Regions from separate parts of the Microbacterium sp. A93 genome, predicted to be linked through region 2. Evidence: riboswitches for the same ligand, from Rfam matches in the RefSeq annotation. Region 2 holds a riboswitch; each other region holds the start of a gene.
What was found. A riboswitch is a leader RNA that binds a small molecule or an ion and turns the genes downstream of it on or off. The one in region 2 is predicted to bind S-adenosylmethionine.

Region 1 (4,893 bases), on a different contig from region 2:
GGGTACGAAGCGATCTGCGTCGATGAGTTTCAGGACATCGCAGCCTTCCCGGCGGTGCTCGACGTGCTTATCGCTCTCGCCGGCACGGGGTCCCCGGATGGCACGAAGCTCGCATTCGCGGGTGACGCGAGGCAGCAGATCCTCCGTCCTTCGGACTCTTACGTCGATCCGTATGAGATCGCGCGGAACCGCGTCCCGGATCTCGTGCACGTTGCACTGCGCCGAGGGTTGCGGCAGGTGGGAACGTTGACGGCATCCGCGGAGTCGCTGCTCTCACGTCAGTTCGGCTACTACGGTCATCGTGTCACCTCGACGATCGATGCACCGCTGGTTGTGAAACAGGTGTCGGATTCCGCACAGGCGTCCAGCGCGCTCGCCGAAGCGCTGAAGGAACTGCTCGAGCATCACCAGGCGCATGACATCGTCATTCTCAGCCCGTTCGGTGCGCGCAACTCCCTAGCTGGGCGATTGCTTGCTGCGGAGCACTTCTCTAAGGAGGAGCGTTGGCTGCGGGAACGGCTCAAAGTGGAGCCGCAGTCGGGCACGGGACTCGGTCCGGTAGATGCCGTCTCGACGGATGTTACTGTCGACGTGAGCGAGGCACCCAACCCGGGGACGATGCCCAAGGCTCCTTCAGGCCGCGTGCGCTGGGGGTCGATCTTCAAGTACAAGGGCTTGGACGCTGAGGCCGTGATTCTTACCGACATTGGTGACGATGGGCTCGCGTTCATCCGTCGAGAGGGCATCGATTGGTTCGACCTGCTCTATGTGGGCCTGACTCGGGCGCGGTATCGGTGCGTGGTGATACCTAACTGAGTGCGCTCAGTATCCCAGCTCCACGCGCCTGGCCAGTTTTGCGGGGTCAGGCGGTGCGACTGAGGGCTTGAAGATCTCCACGTCGTCAATCTTGGAGAGTTCCAACTTCAAGATCGGGTCTCCCTCGATCTTGTCCCATCGCACCGCAGTCCGGCCTTCTGGAGTGATGGCCAGAAAGCCCGCGTCGAACGCGCGGTCTACGAAGGTCGAGAGGCAGATCCCGTTGCTCGGGTCGAGACGGATCTGCTGATCCTCGCTCCACGGCACGATGTGCGATGCCACAAGAAATGCACGAGTCTTGATGCCCGTCACCGCGCATTCCCAGCCGTAATTGTTCTTGACGGCTTTTGCGAAAACCGCTTGCGCACTGCCGCGGGACTTTGCCGTGCTGTGTTTGTCTTCGACAGCGTACGAGCGAGCGTCAAGCTGCTTTTGATATGTCGCGACCATCTGTGGATCCGTGTCGGCGGCTTCAGCTACTTGGTCGTCCTGCACCGGCCGCGAGCGGTTGGGAGTGAATGAGAAGTCTCCCTCGCCGTCAAAGTAGACCGTGTGCGCGACTCGTTGATGCACCCAACGCGTGCGATCTGAGAGCTGAGGTGCACCCTCGAAGACGCCAAGGAAGGTATAGAACCGAGGCCCGGCTGCCGGCTTGGCGTGCCCGAATGTGATCACGTACTCGCGGATGGGGTCGGTCTCCATGACGCCGCCGTACTTACCGCCTTGAATATGCTGCATCGTGATCACCTCGCCGTCGTCAGACAAAATGTTGCTCCAGTCGCCGTTCGGGTACATCTTGGGAAACCAGACTTCCGTTGACTCGTCTAGCTGGAATGTTGCGGTCTGGTGGCCTTTGTAACTACGGCCGAAAAGCTTGGCGACTTCAAGGTGAGTGCGAAACGGGATCGGGTCGCGGGCGGAAAGCTCGCCCGTCGCGATGAGTTCGTCGAGCCAGGCGTCCGAGGTAGCATCTGCTCCTTGTGCGCGTCGCCGCAGCGCCACCTCCGGCGGGAGCATCGGTGTGCCGCCATCGGCTGGCATGTCTGTTGCGAACGCCGCATAGCAAAGCAGTCGGTGTTCGGCTGCTAGCTGTTCGACGTCGCTGGTGCTGCTCGGCGTTACGGCCTTGGGCGCGCGCATGTAGCCATCGCCGATAGTGCCATCCCCACGAACGCATAGTGAGGTGAGAGGGGGCTCGTTCGCATCCGCAGCTCGTTGGGCCGCGATCTCGAGAACGCCACCAATCCAGTTCTGCATGAGCATGCCGGTGGTGAGGCCAGTTTCCTCATGGAGCACCGTCCTCAAACCTGCGTAGCTGATGACCTTGTTGTAAGTTCCGGCAACTCTCTTGAGTTCTTCATATGCAACGGCTGCCCACTGCTGAAGCGCCTCGGAATGTGGAACTTCGGTTCCGTCGTTGCGTTGCGCCATGCGTAATCGCTCCCCCTGCTCGTCGTCGAGTGGTTGAGGCGCGTTGTCAAGAATCCTGCGTGCCTCAAGATGAGAGTAATGGGTCGCAGCGGTACGGCGTCGGTGGCGAGTGCGGGGACTCGCGCCAAGCGCTGTTTGTCGATCCCTGGGGCGACAGCGGTCTCGCCAGCAGTTCACGCGCAGCCCGCGCCGGAGCATCCGAGGTGATGGTCGCCTAGAGCACTATCACCCCCCAGGGATGAATGTCGGACCCGATTGCTACAGTCGTTTTCGCGTTCAAGAGTCGCGGCCACAGGTACCTGGCCGACCGCGCGGCAACCCGAGTCCATCGACTTCCGGGTGCCCCAGGGGAAGAACGGGCGCCGCGAGATCTCGTGTCGCAAGTTTCGATGGAGGCGTGCCCTCCTGAGAGGGGCTGAACTCATGAGTGGTCAGCTTTACAAGGAAGTACGCACGAAGAAGCAGCTGAACGAACTGCTGCACTACGGGCATTCGCTTCCTGTCCGAAGGGGCTACACGGACGAGTACGTCCGGGAGCATTACCCGGATTGGACGTGGAACGCGCTCGTTCGAGTGCTCACGGCGGCTGGCGTCTACGTCGGAAGGGGAGGGTCGCCGCCGTGCTGCGACGATCGCGTGGTTCGTGTGCACTTCGACAGCGAGCAGGCATGGCGCGTCGAGTGGGATGACGGCACCAACACGGTGGGACCCGCAGTGCCGGGAACGACCGCGCCGGATGCTGCACGCGGGCGTGAAACGATCGCGTTCGACATCGGAACAGGACTGAGGCTGGAGGATCTCGGGATCTGAGTGAAGCTGTGGTGGGCGGACAGAAGTTTGCCCACCACAGCACCCCGAAAATATGTACAATTTCATGTACATCTTCTGGAGGTGCGCATGGAAGTCATCTCAGTCGCAGACGCGCGGTCCGGCCTGTCGGCGCTCATCGCCGGTTTTCGCGAGACTCCGGATGCTGCTCCCGTCACGGTCGGATCTCATCGACGGCCAGAGGTAGTGCTGCTCTCGCTGGAGGCATACCGCAAGCTCTCGGCCCAGTCGGAGCCAGTGGTCTCGCTTGAACGACTCCGGTATCTGAAGCCGGTGATCGAGCGGCTTGCTCAGAGCGCGAACCTCGGATCGGTCCAGGTCTACGGATCCGTTGCCAGGGGTGAGCAGACGGTCAGGAGTGATCTCGACCTGCTCGTGACCTCGGCGCCCGACGCGACCCTCTTCGATATCGCGCAGTTCGAGATGGACATGGAAGTACTCGTCGGCGTTCCTGTATCTGCGCTGTCGATCGCATCCCTTGACGACGAGCGCGACGCGACGATCCTTCGCGAAGCCATGCCGTTGTGAACGAGGTGGACCGCATCCAGCGCTGTCTCGATGAGCTGCGTTCTGCGTTCGACACTGCAGCGAACCTGGTCGAACGAGGACGCGACGCCTACGACTCTGATCTAGCTGTGCCGCTTGCGTTCGAGGCGCTGTCCAACCGCATCGGCGATCTCGTGAGGCGTCTCGTGGCGGCCGATTCCGAGCGCTTCTCCGCCTCGATCTGGCGGCAGGCCGCGCGTCATCGTGACTACGTGGTGCATCACTGCGACCGACTGGATGCCGAACTCCTTTGGCGCACGGTGACCGAGAGCTTCCCCGAACTGGCGGCGCTCGTTCGGGCGGAGCAGCAAACAGGCTGAGTCACCAGCCCACGAATGGAACCTGAGCTGCCACGGCGGGCCGACTCGCGTCAGCCCGCCGCAGCATCCGATTCAGTGCGTCACGTCAGCCGGCGAGAACGTCGACCTGCCGAGAGCCTCCTGCGCGTGCCGATACGTCGCGGGCATGAACCCGGCAGCTTCCAGGTCGGCGGCGCGCTGGGCGTATCCGAACCCGTCCGGGATCAGCCCCGCCTCGAGTTCGGACGTGCGCTCTGCCCGCAATTGCGACCCCGGATGCACGAACCCGCGCGGCTCGTACTGATAGAGGTTCCAGCACCACGCGATCGCGCGGCCCCGAGTGAATCCGGCCCAGTCGCCGCGTTCGACCGGCACATCGGCATCCGAAGCCGACAGCGCGCTGCGCACGTTCGCCCATCCTCGTTCGCGGCGCTGGTGGGCCTCGTCTTGCACTGTGGCTTTGGTCGCCTCCTCGATAGCGGCGAGCTCTGCCGCGACCTGCTCGACGGTGAGGACTGAGTCGCCCTCAGCGGTTGCACGGGTGAACCCTGACGGCTGCAGTGAGCTCAGGTATTCGCGGCGTGCGGATTGGAGGCGACGCTCGTTGCTGCTGGCTGCGGGGTCGCTGCTGTCGTGGAGACCGAGTTGGCGCCACCACAGATCTCGTGAGTGATCGGCATGGACAAAGGTGGTTTCGCTCATCAGAGCATCCCTTCGTGGGAAGGGCTCGCGCAATCTCCACAGACGAAGCGAACCCATCGACTTGCCCGAACGCGTTTGCGTCGGACCGGTTCTTCCCCTGGGGCACCCCGCTCGATGGAGGAGGGTTGCCGTGCAGCCGGCCAGGTACCTGTGGCTGCAACTCTTGAACCTGAAATGGACTGTAGCAGGGAGCGGAGACATCACCGCACCTGCGCCCCCTGGATAGGCTGTCCGCATGCGCACCCGTGCCGAGATCAATGACGAGCAAAAC
Region 2 (4,893 bases):
CGTATCGGAGCAGGACCTCTCCGGGGCCGGGCTCGGAGAGGTCGAGCTCCTCGATCCTGAAGCCCTTGCCGGGTTCCACGATGACGGCCGCGCTGCTCTTCACTCTGCCTCCTGGTGGGTCACATGACGTTCAGGCGCACTCCAAGCACAGTCGCTGGAATGAGATCCGTATCACTGTGGACCCTAGGGAGGTGTACTGGAGGCTGCAATGGCACTTTCACCTGGAAGAAGGGAGGTCCTGTCCTCAGCCCAGAGACTCGAGCAGCTCGGCACACGCCTGCTCGCACCGGCGGCACGCCTCGGCGCAGACCGTGCAGTGCGCGTGCATCTCGGCATGCTGGCCGCACTCATCGGCGCACACCCGGCACGCGGTCCGGCAGGCCTCGAGCAAGGCACGGGTGGTCTCGGCGTTGTTGCCGGTCTGGCGGGAGAGGACCCGGCCCGTGGCTGCGCAGAGGTCTGCGCAGTCCAGGTTGAACCGGATGCACTGCCGGAGGTCGGCGACGTTGTCCTCGGCCAGGCAGGCGTCCGCACAAGCGGTGCAGGTCTGGGCGCACTCGAAACACGCCTCGATGCACTGGGCCAGCTTCTCTCGGTCGATCGTGCCCAAGTCCTTCGGATAGGTCTCGAGCATCGAACTCACGTGATGGGTCATGACATCCTCCTTGGACGGGCCAGGTCGGTCGGCGTGATGAAACGATCGGTGGTGGCAACGCCTCGGCGGACGCTCAGAACAGTCCGGCGATCGAGCCGGCGATCCAGAAGCCGACGAAGACCAGGACCAGGACCAGCAGGGCCACCAGCCAGGCCTTGTTCTTGGCACCGACGCCTCGCTGGTCCTTGTCGAGCTCGTTGTTGGTGGGCTCCGCGCTGGTGCCCTCGGCTGGCGGGGTGTCCCCGTCGATGCTGTGGCCCGACGTCTCACGGGTGGCCTCGGCCGGGTTCTCGGAATGGCCTCGGGCCTCTTCGGGGTCGATGGTTGACACGGCTACCTGCCTCCTGCGGTCGGTCATGCGGGGCATGCGTAAGCACAGGCTAACAAGGCCCCCGGCCCGCAGAGAGGGTAGGTCTGCGGCGCCTTTGAAGCACGACCCGCGGCCCAAGGGCACCCTGATGCCTCCGGCCCATGACAGGCCGCGAGACCCGACTGACGCTGATTCCTGCCGCGGCAAGAGGTGACGCTGGCGTCAGGCGCGCAGTTGGTCTGCGGTAACGGGTCCGCTCGTGAGCGCCGCGAAAGCGGGGTCGGCATCTGGAGAAGGGCTCTTGAGCCGGTCCGGGTCCCACTTGATGAGGGTGGCGGTGAGGAAGCCGACGAACGGCACGGCGGCCATGGCCATGATCGCCCCAGAGGTGCCCAACCAGGCCTGCAGCAACGGGAACAGGAACAGGCCCGCAGCGGCGCCGATGTTGCAGAAGGTGGTTGAGACGCCCATGCCCAGGCCTCGGAGATGACTCGGATACGCGAGCGCGGACAGTGCCGCACCACCCGGGGCGGCCAACCCCGCGTGGAAGAGGATGAAGAGGGACGGCAGCAGGATGGCCACCGCCAGGGGAGCGGACTCGAGCGTGAGCCCGAAGACCACGAGAATCACCGCGCAGGCGGCGAAGCCGATCTGGATGGCGCCGCGGATGCGCAGTCGGGACGCGAGGCCGGCTGCGGCGAAGCCGCCGACGATGCCCAGGACGTTGAACGCTGCCGCTCCGAGGGTGGCTCCCGCGAAGCTCTCGCCGAACAGGGTCAGGGCGATGATCGGCAGGTACCAGCCGATCGCGTAGTACTGGCAGGCCTCGGCGAACCAGGCGACGTTGGCCAGGACGGTGCGTCGCAGGTAGGGCGCGCGGAACAGCGTGGCCAACCGGCCGGCGTCGTGCTGGGTGGTTCCGGTGACCGAGCCGTCTGGGGCGGCGGTGACCGCGGCGCCGGGGAACTCGTACATCCGCTGCAGGGCGGCGGCGGCCTGGGCGTACCGGCCCTTGGAGGCCAGCCACCGCGGGGACTCCACCAGCACGGCCCGCTGGGAGACGAGGAGCGCCAGTGCGACGACGGCGCAGCTGCCCAGCAACCAGCGCCAGATCGAGGTGCCGACCCCGAGGTGGTAGATGCCGAAGGTGAAGAGCAGGTTGGTGGTGGTGGCCACGTACCACATGCCCTGCCAGCGGTTGAGCTTGCTCTGGTGCCGTGCCGGCAGGAACTCGGAGATATAGGTCAGCAGCGCTCCGAAGTCCATGGCCCAGGCCACGCCGGCGAGCACGCGGGAGAGGATGAGGATCTCAAAGCTGCCCGCGGACAGTCCGATCACCATGGCGACCAGGGCGAAGGCCTTGGCTGCCAGGAGGATGTTCAGCCGCCCGAACTTGTCCGCCAGGCCTCCGGCGAAGGGGCAGACGAAGATCGCCACGAACATGTAGGTGCTCGTCACCAGGGAGACCTGGACGGGGCTCAGGCCCAACTCGCGGGTCAGCGGATCGAGACCGGAGGCGAGGGCCGCACCGGCGTAGGCCTCGAAGAACACCCCACCCAGGCCGAGGATCCACACCCACTTCATGGCCGGCCGGGTGCGGCCGATGTCCAGGCCGTGGACCACGGATGCCTCGGAGTCGATTCTCAGTGTGGACGTGCTCATGGCCTGTCTTCCCTACCTTGGCTCGCGTCTTGCCCGCACCAGTGGGCTGCGGGCCGAATCCTCACCTGGGGCACCCCGCACGTGCGGAGGGTTGCCGGCCACGGAACCAGGGTTCGCTGTGTGTGGCACTCGTGATTCGCCGCCGACGCTATCGGCGGGGCGGGCCCGGGGCATGCCGGCGGTCATGGTCCGTCATCCTGGCGGTGTTTGAGCCGATCACCCGGGTGCAGGGGACGGAGATGACGCCGTGAGACGCAGGCTGGCCTGCCAGGTGCTCCAGGACCTCAGCCCGCCGGCACCTCCAGGACCTCAGCCCGCCGGCACCTCCAGGGCCGCCTCGATCGCTGAACGCATCTTCTCGGGGCCGGTGGCCGGGGCGAAGCGTTCGAGGACCTTCCCGTCCCGGTCGACGAGGAACTTGGTGAAGTTCCACTTGATGGCCCCGCCGAGCAGCCCGGAGGTCTCCTTCTTCAGCCAGGCGAACAGGGGGTGGGAGCCGGAACCGTTGACGTCCACCTTGGCGAACATGGGGAACTCGACCCCGTAATTCAGCTGGCAGAACTCGCTGGCCTGAGCGTCCGTGCCGGGCTCCTGGTTCGCGAACTGGTTGCAGGGGAAGCCGAGCACCACCAGGCCCTGGTCCTTGTACTCGGCGTAGAGCTCCTGCAGGCCTTCGTACTGGGGCGTCAGGCCGCACTTGCTGGCGGTGTTGACCACCACGGCCACTTGGCCGGCATAGTCCGCGAGCGGCTGGTCCTGACCGGCCACGGTGGGGGCGGTGAAGTCGTAAAGGGTGGGCATCAGTCCTGCACCACGTTCACATGGACCTCGATGTTGCCGCGGGTGGCGTTGGAATACGGGCAGACCTGGTGGGCCTGGTCGGCGAGCTCCTGGGCCTGCTCGGCGGGCAGGTTCGGCACGACCACCTCGAGGGTGACCTCCAGGCCGAATCCGCCGGCGCCGTTGGGGCCGATGCCCACTCGCGCGCCCACGCTGGACTCGCCCAGGTCAGCCTTGGCTTTGCGGGCCACCATCTGCAAGGCGGAGTGGAAGCAGGCCGCGTAGCCGGCGGCGAAGAGCTGCTCCGGGTTCGCGCCGTCGCCGGTGCCGCCCATCTCCTGCGGGGTGGCCAAGTCCAGGTTGATTTTGCCGTCCGCGGTCTGGGTGCGGCCGTCGCGGCCGCCTCCGGTGGCCAGGGCTTCGGCGGTGTAGATCGTCTGCATGGGGATCTCCTGATGGTGGTTGCGTGGGCGTGTGGGGAGCTGGTCAGGTTGCGGCCACGAAACGCTGGGAGAGGTCCCGCAGCGCGAGCAGGTCTGCGGTGGAGAGCCCGACGGCGTCCAGCAGGCACCGCTGGACGTCCACCGCGCGCTCGCGGAGGGTCTCACCCGCTGTGGTCAGCCGGACGGTCACTCGGCGGGAGTCGGTGGTCTGGCGCTCGCGGGTGATGAACCCGTGCTCGTCCAGACGGCGCAGCAGCGGCGAGAGTGTGCCGCTGTCCAGGTGCAATCGCTCGCCGAGCTCCGAGACCGACTGCCCGTCTTGCTCCCAGAGCACCAGCAGCACCAGGTACTGCGGGTAGGTCAGGCCCAGTTCGTCCAGCAGTGGCCGGTAGGCCTGCTGGGCTGCCCGGGCCGCCGAGTACAGGGCGAAGCAGACCTGGTCCTCCAGGTGGAGGTTCGGTGGGGCTTCGGGGGTGCTCATGCAGGAAGTATTGCGTACAATTCAGTTGTGTGCAATAGAAGGCTCGAGGAGGGGGTGTCGAGGACGGTGCAACCGAGCCCGTGGCGGGCCCGCATTCCGGGTCAGGACGGTTTGCTGGCCTGGCCGTCCAACCAGAGCGTGTCCGAGGAGTCGCGGTGTGAGCCGGAGGTTCCCACGTGTTTGGCGTCGATCTGAGGGCCCTTCTGGATGACGTGGACCAGGGCCATGCCGTGGCCCCGGCCGAGTCCGTAGTCGGTCTTGAGCCAGTCCAGGATCTCGCCCGCCTTCACGGAGTCATCGCTGTACCCCCGGGCCTGCGCGATCTCGAGCAGCTGGCGCGGGGTGAGGCCGGTCTTGTTCTCAATGGCGTCGAGATAGGCCTGGAATGACATGGAACCTCCTGGGTCCTCGGATTTCACCGACCGGCGAGCGCCGTCTCGAGCGCCTCGGCGAATCGATCCACCTCGGCAGTCGTATTGTAGAAGTGCGGGGAGACCCGCACCAGGCCCAGCTTCTCCACGACATGGACACCGGCTCGCAGTAGTTCGGCCGTGATGGCCGC
Region 3 (4,893 bases), 110 kb from region 2:
GGCTCGAGGAGTTCGGCGAGGGCTGCGTCCACGTTCTCCTGGCTGGCCACGTCCCCGGTCTCCACGAGGATCGGGCCGACGACCTCCAACACGTCCAGCTGGGCCTGGCCGGGGACCGGGTCCACGTCCAGGTTGGACCGCTCCTCGATGACCGTGGTGGCCACCTCCGGCTCCAGGCCGGCGACCTCGGCCAGGATCTGGGCGGTCTCCTCCGGGTTCTCCAGGGCCCACGCGCGGGCCTGCTCGTAGACGTCCACCACGGCCTGGGCCAGCTCGGGGGACTCCTCCAGGAAGGACTCCGTGGCGTTGAGGAAGCCGTAGGTGTTGAAGTCCACGTTGCGGTAGAACAACTCGGCGCCCTCGGCCTCGGCGCCGGCCATGATCGGGTCCAGCCCGGACCAGGCGTCCACGGCGCCGTTGTTCAGGGCCGCGTTGCCATCGGCGTGCTGCAGGTTCTGGACGGTGACCTCGGACTCGTCCACGCCGGCCTCCCCGAGGGCCTGGATGAGGAAGAAGTAGGGGTCGGTGCCTTTGGTGGCGGCCACGCTCCTGCCGACCAGGTCCGTGACCTCGGTGATGTCCGAATCGGCGGTGGTGACCAGGGCGGACCACTCCGGCTGGGAGTAGAGGCTGATGGTCTTGATGGGGGTGCCGTTGGCGCGGCTGAGCAGGGCGGCGGAGCCGGCGGTGGAACCCACGTCGACGGCCTCGGCGCGCAGGGCCTCGTTGGCCTTGTTGGAGCCGGCCGACTGGATCCAGTTCACGGTGACGCCCTCGTCCGAGAGCTCCTCCTCGAGCCAGCCCTTCTCCTTGATGACGAGGGAGAGCGGGTTGTAGGTGGCGAAGTCGATGTTCAGCTCGCCGCCCGAGGCGGCAGTGCCGTCACTGTCGCCGGCCTCGGCGGCACCGGTGGAGCCCTCGCCGGCCACGCAGCCGGTCAGGATGAGGGCGGTGGCGGCCAGAGCGGCCGCGGACAAGGTGAATCGTGTGCGCATGGGAGTGCCTTTCGAGGGTGCGGTGCGTTCCGCGCCATCAGGGATGCGGCGCAGGACGGGGGAGTGTGGGGCGAGGGGATCCGGTCCGGTCAGTGCCGGTGGGCGTCCACGCCGAGGCCGGCGAGCAGCTCGGAGCGCAGCGAGGCCAGTGCGGCCGAGCCGCGGTCCCGCGGACGGTCGCCGGGGACGGTGACCACGGAGCGTGCCGTGGCTCCGGGGGCGGCCCCGGCGGTGGGATCCTGACCGAGCAACAGGATGCGGTCCGCCAGCTGGAGGGCTTCGTCCACGTCATGGGTGACGAGTAGGACGGTGGTGGGAGTCGCGGCGTGGATGTCCAGGAGCAGGTCCTGCATCTTCAGCCGGGTCAGCGCGTCCAGGGCCCCGAAGGGCTCGTCCAGCAACAGGACTCCTGGCTGGCGGGCCAGGGCGCGGGCCAGCGAGGTGCGTTGTGCCATGCCTCCGGAGACCTCGCGGGGCCGGTGGCCGGCGTACTCCGCGAGGCCGACCAGCTCCAGCAGCCGGTTCACCCGCTCGCGGCCCTCAGCACGGTTCGTCCCCGGGGGCAGGCCGAGGGTCACGTTCTGGTGGATGGTCCGCCAGGGCATCAGCCGCGGCTCCTGGAAGCCGACGGCGGTGCGGGAGTCGTAGGCGCGGGCCGGGGAGCCGCTGAGCAGGATCTCGCCCGTGCTGCCGGTGTCCAGGCCGCCCACGGCGCGCAGCAGCGTGGACTTGCCGCAGCCGGAGGCGCCGATGATGGCCAGGACCTCGCCCGGGGTCACCGTCAGGTTGATGTCCCGCAGGACGGTCCGCTCACCATCGGACGCCGGGAAGGAGCGGCCCACTCCGCGGAATTCGACCGCCAGGCTGCGAGCGCCGTCGCGTCCCGCTGTGGTCGTGCTGGCGGCGCCGGTGGAGGAGCCGGAAGCATGGTCCAGGGTCTCGGCCAGGGCAGTCATGGTGCATCACTCTCCATCGGTTCTGGCGTGAGCACCTTCCCGGATCGTTGCGGGAGGTTGCTGCGGCGTCGTCGAGCCAGATCTCTCGGCCGCTCTGGATGGTTGTTGACTTCAGTGAAGTAGGCCGGGGGTGCCCGTGTCAATCGCGAGAGGGCTCGCCATCGTCCTCCCACAAGGGGCTCTGCGCCGGTCACCGGTACGTTGTCCGGCGCCGGAGCGCCTCGGCGTCCTCGGCGCGCTCCGGCGCCGGGCGTCATGCAACGTCATCTTCGGGCGGTTTGGACCACCGGGCCGCCCCGGCGGCGCCGGGAGGACGTGACGGGTCTGAATGTGACGTCGAATTGGTTCGTACCCCCGATGATCTGGTCCTCTTTGAGGGAACCCATCCAGAGCGGCCGAGAGATCTGGCTCGACGACGCCGCAGCAACCACCGGGGAACCGGACAGGTGCTACCGCCAGGACCGATGGAAGGACGTGCATCCCCGTGCCCGAGAACCCGCCCGACACCCTGCCCGCGTCCCAGCCCGGGGACGGCGGTGCGCTGTGATCGAGATCCGCGACCTGCACCAGTCCTACACGGGGCACGGCGGGACCGTCGAGGTGCTCAAGGGCATCGACCTGACGGTGCCGGAAGGCTCCATCACCGCCGTGGTCGGGCCCTCCGGGGCCGGCAAGACGACCCTCTCGCACTGCATCTCCCTCCTGGAGAAGCCGACCCGCGGCGAGATCCTGGTGGACGGCAGCGACCTGTCCCGGCTGCGGGGCCATCAGCTGCGCTCCGCCCGCCGCGCCATCGGCACGATCTTCCAGCACTCCGCCCTGTTGCGCCGTATCACCGTGGCCGAGAACGTGGCCCTGCCGCTGCGCAACCTCGGGGTGGTCCACCACGAGATGCAGGACCGGGTGGCCGGGCTGCTGGACCGCGTCGGACTGCTGCACAAGGCTGACGCCTACCCCGGTCAGCTCTCCGGCGGGCAGAGGCAACGGGTGGGCATCGCCCGGGCGCTGGCCCTGCGGCCCCGGATCCTGCTCTCGGACGAGTCCACCTCGGGCCTGGACCCGGACACCACCGCGCAGATCCTGTCCCTGCTCGCTGACCTGCGCGCCGACCTGGGCCTGTCCATCATCCTCATCACCCATGAGATGGACGTGGTCCGGCACGTCGCCGACCAGGTGGCTTCCCTGTCCCACGGCCGGCTCGCGGAGTACGGCTCCCTGCCGTCCCTCGTGGCCGACCAGGACTCGACCGTCGGCGGACAGCTGCTGCCGATCGCCGCGCTGCCGCTGCCGCCCGGCTTCGACACCGCCCTGGACCTGGCTTACCGGGACGGGGACGTGGACCCCGAATGGTTCACCCGCGTGGCGGTAGACCAGCAGATCCGCCTGGCCCTGCTCGGCGGCACCGTCGAGGCCCGCGGCGCGACCGCCCTGGGTCGGGCCGTCGTCGGGGTCCGCGCCGAGCAGGCCCGGCGCGCCATCGGCGCGCTGAACGAACTCGGGCTCAGCGCCCGCGTGAGGAACGACGCCGGCCGGTCCGGTCCCGCCGGGACCGGCGCCACCGCGGGCACAGGCCAAGGCGCGGGTGCAGGCCAGGCCGGGTCGCCGCCGTCGGGCACCCGCCGGGTACCGGCCGGCACGACGGTGGGGGCGACGGCATGAGCGCGACCGCGGACACCTCACAGCCCCTGCTCTCCGACACCCCGCTGTCCGAGCTGCCTGCCCTGTTGCTGCCGGCCTACGGGGAGACCTGGGCCATGGTGGGCATCGTCATGGTGCTGGTCGTGGCGATCGGCGGCGCCACCGGCGTGCTGCTGTACAACACGAGCCCACGCGGGCTGTTCCCGCAGGAGCGGGCCTACGGAGTGCTCAGCTGGGCCGTCAACATGGGCCGGTCATTGCCGTTCCTCGTGCTGATGGCGGCCATCATCCCGCTGACCCGGTGGATCACCGGCACCACCCTGGGCATCGCCGCGGCCGTGGTGCCCATGACGATCGCCGGCATCCCGTTCTTCGCCCGGTTGGTCCAGAACACCCTGAACGACCTGCCGCGGGAGAACATGGCCGTGGGTCTCGTGACGGGGTCATCCCCAGTGCAGATCATCCGCCAGACGCAACTGCGCGAGGCCCTGCCCGGCCTGGCCTCCGCCATCACCCTGAACACCATCTCAATGATCGAGTACTCGGCCATTGCCGGGACCATCGGTGCGGGCGGCATCGGCTTCCTCGCCGTGACCTACGGCTACCAGCGCTTCGACATGACCGTCATGCTCGGCACGATCGTCCTGCTCATCATCACCGTCCAGCTCGTCCAGTTCGTCGGCGACCGGATCGCCCGTTCACTGACCCGGCCCTGAGCGGCCCCACCCCTGTTGAAGGACCTCCTATGAACCCCGAGAAGAAGGCCCCGGCGACCACCGGGGAGCATACGACGGCCGGACACGATCACGGCTTCACCCTGCGGAAGTCCCGCTCCGTGCTGCCTTGGTCGCTGGCGGCCATCGCCACGGTGGTCGCCTTGGCCCTGGGTCTAGTGGTGATCCAGCAGTCCAACCGCCCGGCCGTGGCCGCCGGCGGCGAGGCTGAGATCACCCGGCCGCTGAAGGTGCACTACGAACCGGCCATGGCCGGGGAGGAGAGCCTGGTCGAGTTCGTGGCCGAGGAGATCGCCCCTGACTACGGCGTCGAGATCGAGGCGGTGGGCATCGCGGACGCGGTCCAGGCCAACCGGGCCGTGGCGGAGGGGCAGGTGGACGCCACGATCTTCGAGCACCAGTGGTACATGAAACAGGTGGCGGAGGGCAACGACTTCGACCTGTCCACCACGGTGGAGATCTACCAGTGGGCCTTCGGCTTGTACTCCACCCGGTATGACGCCGTGGAGGACCTACCGGACGGCGCCACCGTGGCCGTGCCCACAGACCTGGCCAACCAGGGCCAGGCGC
Region 4 (4,893 bases), 150 kb from region 2:
GGTCGTCCACGCTCTCGGAGGCGTACTTGCCGAGCAGCCGCTCCTCAACGATCTGCACCACCCGCAGCGCCAGCCAGGCCAGCGAACCCACGATCCCGGCCATCAGCAGGAAGTTCACCCCGGTGAACCACGGGTAACCGGAGGCGGTCAGGCCCAGGGCGATGCGGACCGCCAGCAGCACGACCACGGCGAGCACCGGGACGCGGCACTTGGCGACCTGGCCGCGCATCCCGGGCTTGCGGCGCAGCACGGTGTTCAGCAGCAACCAGGCGACCACCACCACGGCCACCGCGATCGCCACGGAGATCGCCACGGTGGACAGGATGCCCCAGAACGGGCCGAGCGAGTCCACCGCGCCCTCGGCGCCCTCCCGGACGCTGTCCTGGACGTTCTCCTGGGCCGGACCGGGGGTTCCGGTGGGATCGGCGGTCGACTCCGCTGCACCCCCCGCGGCGGTCAGGACGGCGGGCCACTCGGCAAGGGGGGACGGACTGAGCATGTGGCCCAGTCTGACATCCCGTGCTGGCGCGATCCTCAACAGGGGCAGAATGGGCACTGAACCTGCTGAACCTGCTGAACCCCTCAAGATCTCAGGAGCCACTCCCATGCCTGCCCTGCTTGCCACCACGGACCTGCGCGGCCGAGACTACGATCCGGCCACCGTGCTGCCACGCGCTGAGGTCGACGTGGCCGCCGCCGTCCCCCGGGTGCTGCCGATCCTCGATCGGGTCCGCACCGAGGGCGCCACCGCCGTGCTGGATTTAGGCGAGCAGTTCGACGGCATCCGCCCACCGTCCCTGCGGGTGCCGGCCGCGCGGATCACCGAGGCGCTCGAGACCTTGGACCCGGCCGTCCGGGCCTCCCTCGAGGAGTCCATCACCCGCGCCCGCACCGTCCACGCCGCCCAGTTCCCTTCCGGGTCCGAGGTCGAGCTCGCCGAGGGTGCCGTGGTGGAGAACCGCTGGGTCCCGGTGAACCGGGTGGGCCTGTATGTGCCCGGCGGCCGCGCCGTCTACCCCTCCTCCGTGGTGATGAACGTGGTCCCGGCCCAGGCCGCGGGGGTGCCGTCCCTGGCCGTGGCCTCCCCGCCGCAGAAGGACTTCGGCGGCCTGCCGCACCCCGCGATCCTGGCCGCCTGCGCCCTGCTCGGCGTGGACGAGGTCTACGCGGCGGGCGGCGCCCAGGCGGTGGCCATGTTCGCCTACGGCGTGGCGGACGACGCCGGCGCCCCGGTGTGTGCCCCCGTGGACATGGTCACGGGGCCGGGCAACATCTTCGTGGCGGCCGCCAAGCGCGCCCTGCTCGGGACCATCGGCATCGACGCCGAGGCCGGACCCACCGAGATCGCGGTCCTGGCCGACGGCACGGCCGACGCCCGCTGGGTGGCCGCGGACCTGATCAGCCAGGCCGAGCACGATCCGATGGCCGGCTCCGTGTTGATCACCACCTCCCCCGAGCTGGCCCGCGACGTGACCGCGCAGATCGAGGCACAGGTGCCCGGCTCCTTCCATGAGGAGCAGATCCGCCAGGCCCTGGGCGGCCCCCAGTCCGGGATCCTGCTGGTGGACACCCTGGACGAGGCGCTGGCCGTGGCCGACGCCTACGCCGCCGAACACCTCGAGGTCCACACCGTGGATGCGCTGGCCACCGCCCGGCGGGTGCGCAACGCCGGCGCCGTGTTCGTGGGCCCGTATTCCCCGGTGCCTCTGGGCGACTACTCCTCCGGCTCCAACCACGTGCTGCCCACCGGTGGCTCCGCCCGGTACTCCTCCGGGCTGAACACCGTGAGCTTCCTGCGCCTGCAACAGCTGATCCGTTACACGGAGACCGGCCTGAAGGACCTGGACGCCAACATCGCCTCCCTCTCCACGGCGGAAGGCCTGCCCGCCCACGGCGAGGCAGTCTCCCTGCGCTTCCGCTGAGACTCCTCCTGAGGTCATGGACATCATGCAGGTCACAGGGGTTCATAGTTCGAGAAACCCTTTGACCGTCAGGGCCGGGCGTCGTTAGTCTGGACACAGAATCACGAGTTCCCGCTGTTACAGCCCTGGCTTGCGGGACGGCAACCCTCTTCACGCAGTAGTGGGGTGCTCCAGGTGAGGATTCGGCCTCCCGGACGTCCCGGCAGGCAAGTACCGCGTTTCTGCTGGTGCCGTTCGGAGTACTCTCCGTGGGTGCCGTCGAGTAGATCCGCCTTCGAATGGAGGACCGAACATGACCGCTCTGGCTACCCACGAACTGCACTCGACCCCCGCCCTGGACCGTGACCTCAATCGCGAGCTGTCCACCGAGACCTTGCGCACCGCCTTCTCCCACTTCCCCTCCGGCGTGGCAGCGCTGGCCGGTGTGGCCCACGGCGTCAAGGAGGGGCTCGTGGCCTCGTCCTTCACCGTCGGGGTCTCCCTCGAGCCGGCGCTGGTGTCTGTGGCCGTGCAGAACACCTCCCGGACCTGGCCGCGGCTGAAGCAGGCAGAACGCATCGGGATCTCCATCCTCGGCGAGGGCCAGACCAGCGTGTGCCGCCAGCTGGCCGCCAAGGAGGGAGACCGCTTCGCCGGACTGGACGTCCGCTCCACGGATCACGGTGCCCTGCTCCTGAACGGTGCGGCCCTGTGGCTGGACACCACCGTCTATGCCGAACTGCCGGCCGGGGACCACACCATGGTCCTGCTGGAGGTCCACGGCGTGCACGACCACTCCTCCGAGCACGAGCCGATCGTGTTCCACCGCTCCGCGTTCCGCAACCTGCGCACCGCCGAAGGCAATCAGTAGGGAAACCAGTAGGGCAACCAGTAACGGGAGGTAGGCTTCACGTCCATGCCACCACCCACCCCTCCCGCCCAGGTCCGTCTGGACGCCTGGCTCTGGGGCGTGCGCATGTACAAGACCCGCTCGGCGGCCACCGCCGCCTGCCGGGCGGGGCACGTCCGGCTGAACGGGCAACCCACCAAGGCCTCCCAGGCCGTGCGGCCCGGGGACACCATCCGCCTGCGCCAGCCCGGCCGGGAACGCATCCTCGAGGTTACCGGCCTGCTGGCCAAACGCGTCGGCGCCCCGGAGGCCGTCCGTCATTACATCGACCACTCCCCGGAGCCCGTCCCCCGCGAGCTGATGGCCGTGCCGCGCCGGGACCGCGGGGCCGGACGCCCCACCAAGCGGGAGCGCCGGCAGCTGGACCAGCTGCGGCGGCGTACCGAGCTCGACCCGGGCTGAACCCCTGGCGACGTGCGGCGTCCGGCCGACTAGGGTGAATCCATGAAATTTCGATACCTCGGCAACAGCGGACTCAAGATCTCAGAGATCATCTACGGCAACTGGCTCACCCACGGCTCCCAGGTGGAGAACGAGACGGCACACGCCTGCGTGAAGGAGGCCCTGAACCAGGGCATCACGAGTTTCGACACGGCGGATGTCTACGCCAACACCAAGGCTGAGTCCGTCCTGGGCGAGGCCCTGCAGGGTCAGCGCCGCGAGTCGCTCGAGGTCTTCACCAAGGTCTACTGGCCCACCGGGCCCCAGGGCCACAATGACACCGGGCTCTCCCGTAAGCACATCATGGAGTCCATCAACGGCTCGCTGCAGCGGCTCCAGATGGACTATGTGGACCTCTACCAGGCCCACCGCTATGACGTGGAGACGCCGCTGGAGGAGACCATGCAGGCCTTCGCGGACATCGTCCGCGCCGGCAAGGCCCTGTACATCGGGGTCTCCGAGTGGCCCGCGGACAAGATCCGGGAAGCCCACGCCATGGCGTCCCAGCTCGGCTTCCAGCTCATCTCGAGCCAGCCGCAGTACTCCATGCTGTGGCGGGTCATCGAGTCAGAGGTCATCCCGGCCTGCGAGGACCTCGGGCTCTCCCAGATCGTCTGGTCCCCCATGGCCGGCGGCATCCTCACCGGCAAGTATCTGCCCGGCCAGCAGCCTCCCGAGGGCTCCCGCGGTGCGGACACCGAGGGCGGCGCCCGCACCATGGCCAGCCGGATGTCCGATGAGGTGCTCACCGCAGTGCAGAAGCTGCGTCCGATCGCTGACGGACTCGGGGCCACCATGGGCCAGCTCGCCATCGCCTGGGTCCTTGCCAACCCGAACGTCGCCGGCGCCCTCGTCGGAGCCTCCCGGCCGGAACAGATCGCCGAGAACGTGAAAGCCTTGGACCTCACCCTGGATGACGTCACCCTGCGCGCCATCGACGCCGCGATCGGGCACATCGTCACGGACGACCCCTCCCTGGTCTCCGTCCCGGAGACACGCGTGGCCTGACCAGCCCCAGATTGTGATCACGCCGTGATCTGGACATCCTGAAGTATCACGGTATGATCACAGTCAGCCGGTGTTGCCCGTTCCGCTGGACGGAGCGGGCAACACGGGGTCAAGCGCCATCAGGGGGGGCTGAGCATGACCACAAGGGCACGGCATACTGCTGACCTTCCCCGTCCGCGCCATGCCCTCACGGGCCTCGGCCGCGGTCTGACGGCCGCCTCCGGAGTCCTGCTGCTCATGACCGGCCCGGTGGGCCCTGCCGCAGCGGACACCCTGCCCAGCCCCAGCGGATCCCCCTCAGCCACAGCCACGCAACCCGTGGCCCCCTCGCCCTCCACCTCCCCCAGCGGCAACGCCCCGCCCGAGTTCCTCCAATGCCCCGGGATCATCGTCCAGGCGGGCGTCCCGGAGTCGATCGGCTTCCAGGTCACGGATCCCGACGGCGACCGGATCACCCTCACGGCTGCGGGCTCCTCGTCGGGTGCCGAGACCGCGGTCACCGGCCACACCCTGACCTACACGGCCCCGCCGGGCTTCGCCGGCCACGACTTCATCGAGGTCACCGCGGACGACGGCCAGGGCGGAGTGGCCGTCTGCGACCTGTCCATCCGGGTGGAGGCACAGCCGGATCCC

Region 1: it holds a riboswitch for S-adenosylmethionine, as region 2 does, so the genes downstream of both, ACSU1G_RS11170 (hypothetical protein) here and ACSU1G_RS22300 (MFS transporter) in region 2, are expected to answer to the same signal.
Region 3: it holds a riboswitch for S-adenosylmethionine, as region 2 does, so the genes downstream of both, ACSU1G_RS21800 (methionine ABC transporter ATP-binding protein) here and ACSU1G_RS22300 (MFS transporter) in region 2, are expected to answer to the same signal.
Region 4: it holds a riboswitch for S-adenosylmethionine, as region 2 does, so the genes downstream of both, ACSU1G_RS22920 (flavin reductase family protein) here and ACSU1G_RS22300 (MFS transporter) in region 2, are expected to answer to the same signal.

Annotation. Positions count from the first base shown of each region.
Region 1 covers NZ_JBPXMT010000004.1:49,520-54,412, forward strand. Annotated here, with positions in the region: gene ACSU1G_RS11155 (NERD domain-containing protein) at 1-816, shown strand, start outside; gene ACSU1G_RS11160 (HNH endonuclease) at 823-2,247, opposite strand; gene ACSU1G_RS11165 (hypothetical protein) at 2,307-2,465, shown strand; SAM riboswitch class IV at 2,522-2,639, shown strand; gene ACSU1G_RS11170 (hypothetical protein) at 2,671-3,057, shown strand; gene ACSU1G_RS11175 (nucleotidyltransferase domain-containing protein) at 3,145-3,603, shown strand; gene ACSU1G_RS11180 (HepT-like ribonuclease domain-containing protein) at 3,600-3,941, shown strand; gene ACSU1G_RS11185 (hypothetical protein) at 4,014-4,622, opposite strand; SAM riboswitch class IV at 4,675-4,791, opposite strand; gene ACSU1G_RS11190 (PfkB family carbohydrate kinase) at 4,858-4,893, shown strand, end outside.
Region 2 covers NZ_JBPXMT010000009.1:235,143-240,035, forward strand. Annotated here, with positions in the region: gene ACSU1G_RS22285 (NDMA-dependent alcohol dehydrogenase) at 1-103, opposite strand, end outside; gene ACSU1G_RS22290 (four-helix bundle copper-binding protein) at 245-655, opposite strand; gene ACSU1G_RS22295 (DUF6480 family protein) at 729-986, opposite strand; gene ACSU1G_RS22300 (MFS transporter) at 1,188-2,627, opposite strand; SAM riboswitch class IV at 2,648-2,764, opposite strand; gene ACSU1G_RS22305 (glutathione peroxidase) at 2,937-3,428, opposite strand; gene ACSU1G_RS22310 (organic hydroperoxide resistance protein) at 3,428-3,850, opposite strand; gene ACSU1G_RS22315 (MarR family winged helix-turn-helix transcriptional regulator) at 3,894-4,331, opposite strand; gene ACSU1G_RS22320 (DUF4287 domain-containing protein) at 4,433-4,723, opposite strand; gene ACSU1G_RS22325 (aminotransferase class V-fold PLP-dependent enzyme) at 4,747-4,893, opposite strand, start outside.
Region 3 covers NZ_JBPXMT010000009.1:120,956-125,848, forward strand. Annotated here, with positions in the region: gene ACSU1G_RS21790 (aliphatic sulfonate ABC transporter substrate-binding protein) at 1-995, opposite strand, end outside; gene ACSU1G_RS21795 (ABC transporter ATP-binding protein) at 1,085-1,951, opposite strand; SAM riboswitch class I at 1,962-2,056, opposite strand; SAM riboswitch class I at 2,331-2,422, shown strand; gene ACSU1G_RS21800 (methionine ABC transporter ATP-binding protein) at 2,495-3,610, shown strand; gene ACSU1G_RS21805 (methionine ABC transporter permease) at 3,607-4,305, shown strand; gene ACSU1G_RS21810 (MetQ/NlpA family ABC transporter substrate-binding protein) at 4,335-4,893, shown strand, end outside.
Region 4 covers NZ_JBPXMT010000009.1:387,439-392,331, reverse strand. Annotated here, with positions in the region: gene ACSU1G_RS22930 (mechanosensitive ion channel family protein) at 1-499, opposite strand, end outside; gene hisD (histidinol dehydrogenase) at 615-1,922, shown strand; SAM riboswitch class IV at 2,022-2,141, shown strand; gene ACSU1G_RS22920 (flavin reductase family protein) at 2,215-2,772, shown strand; gene ACSU1G_RS22915 (RNA-binding S4 domain-containing protein) at 2,818-3,213, shown strand; gene ACSU1G_RS22910 (aldo/keto reductase family protein) at 3,256-4,260, shown strand; gene ACSU1G_RS22905 (Ig-like domain-containing protein) at 4,396-4,893, shown strand, end outside.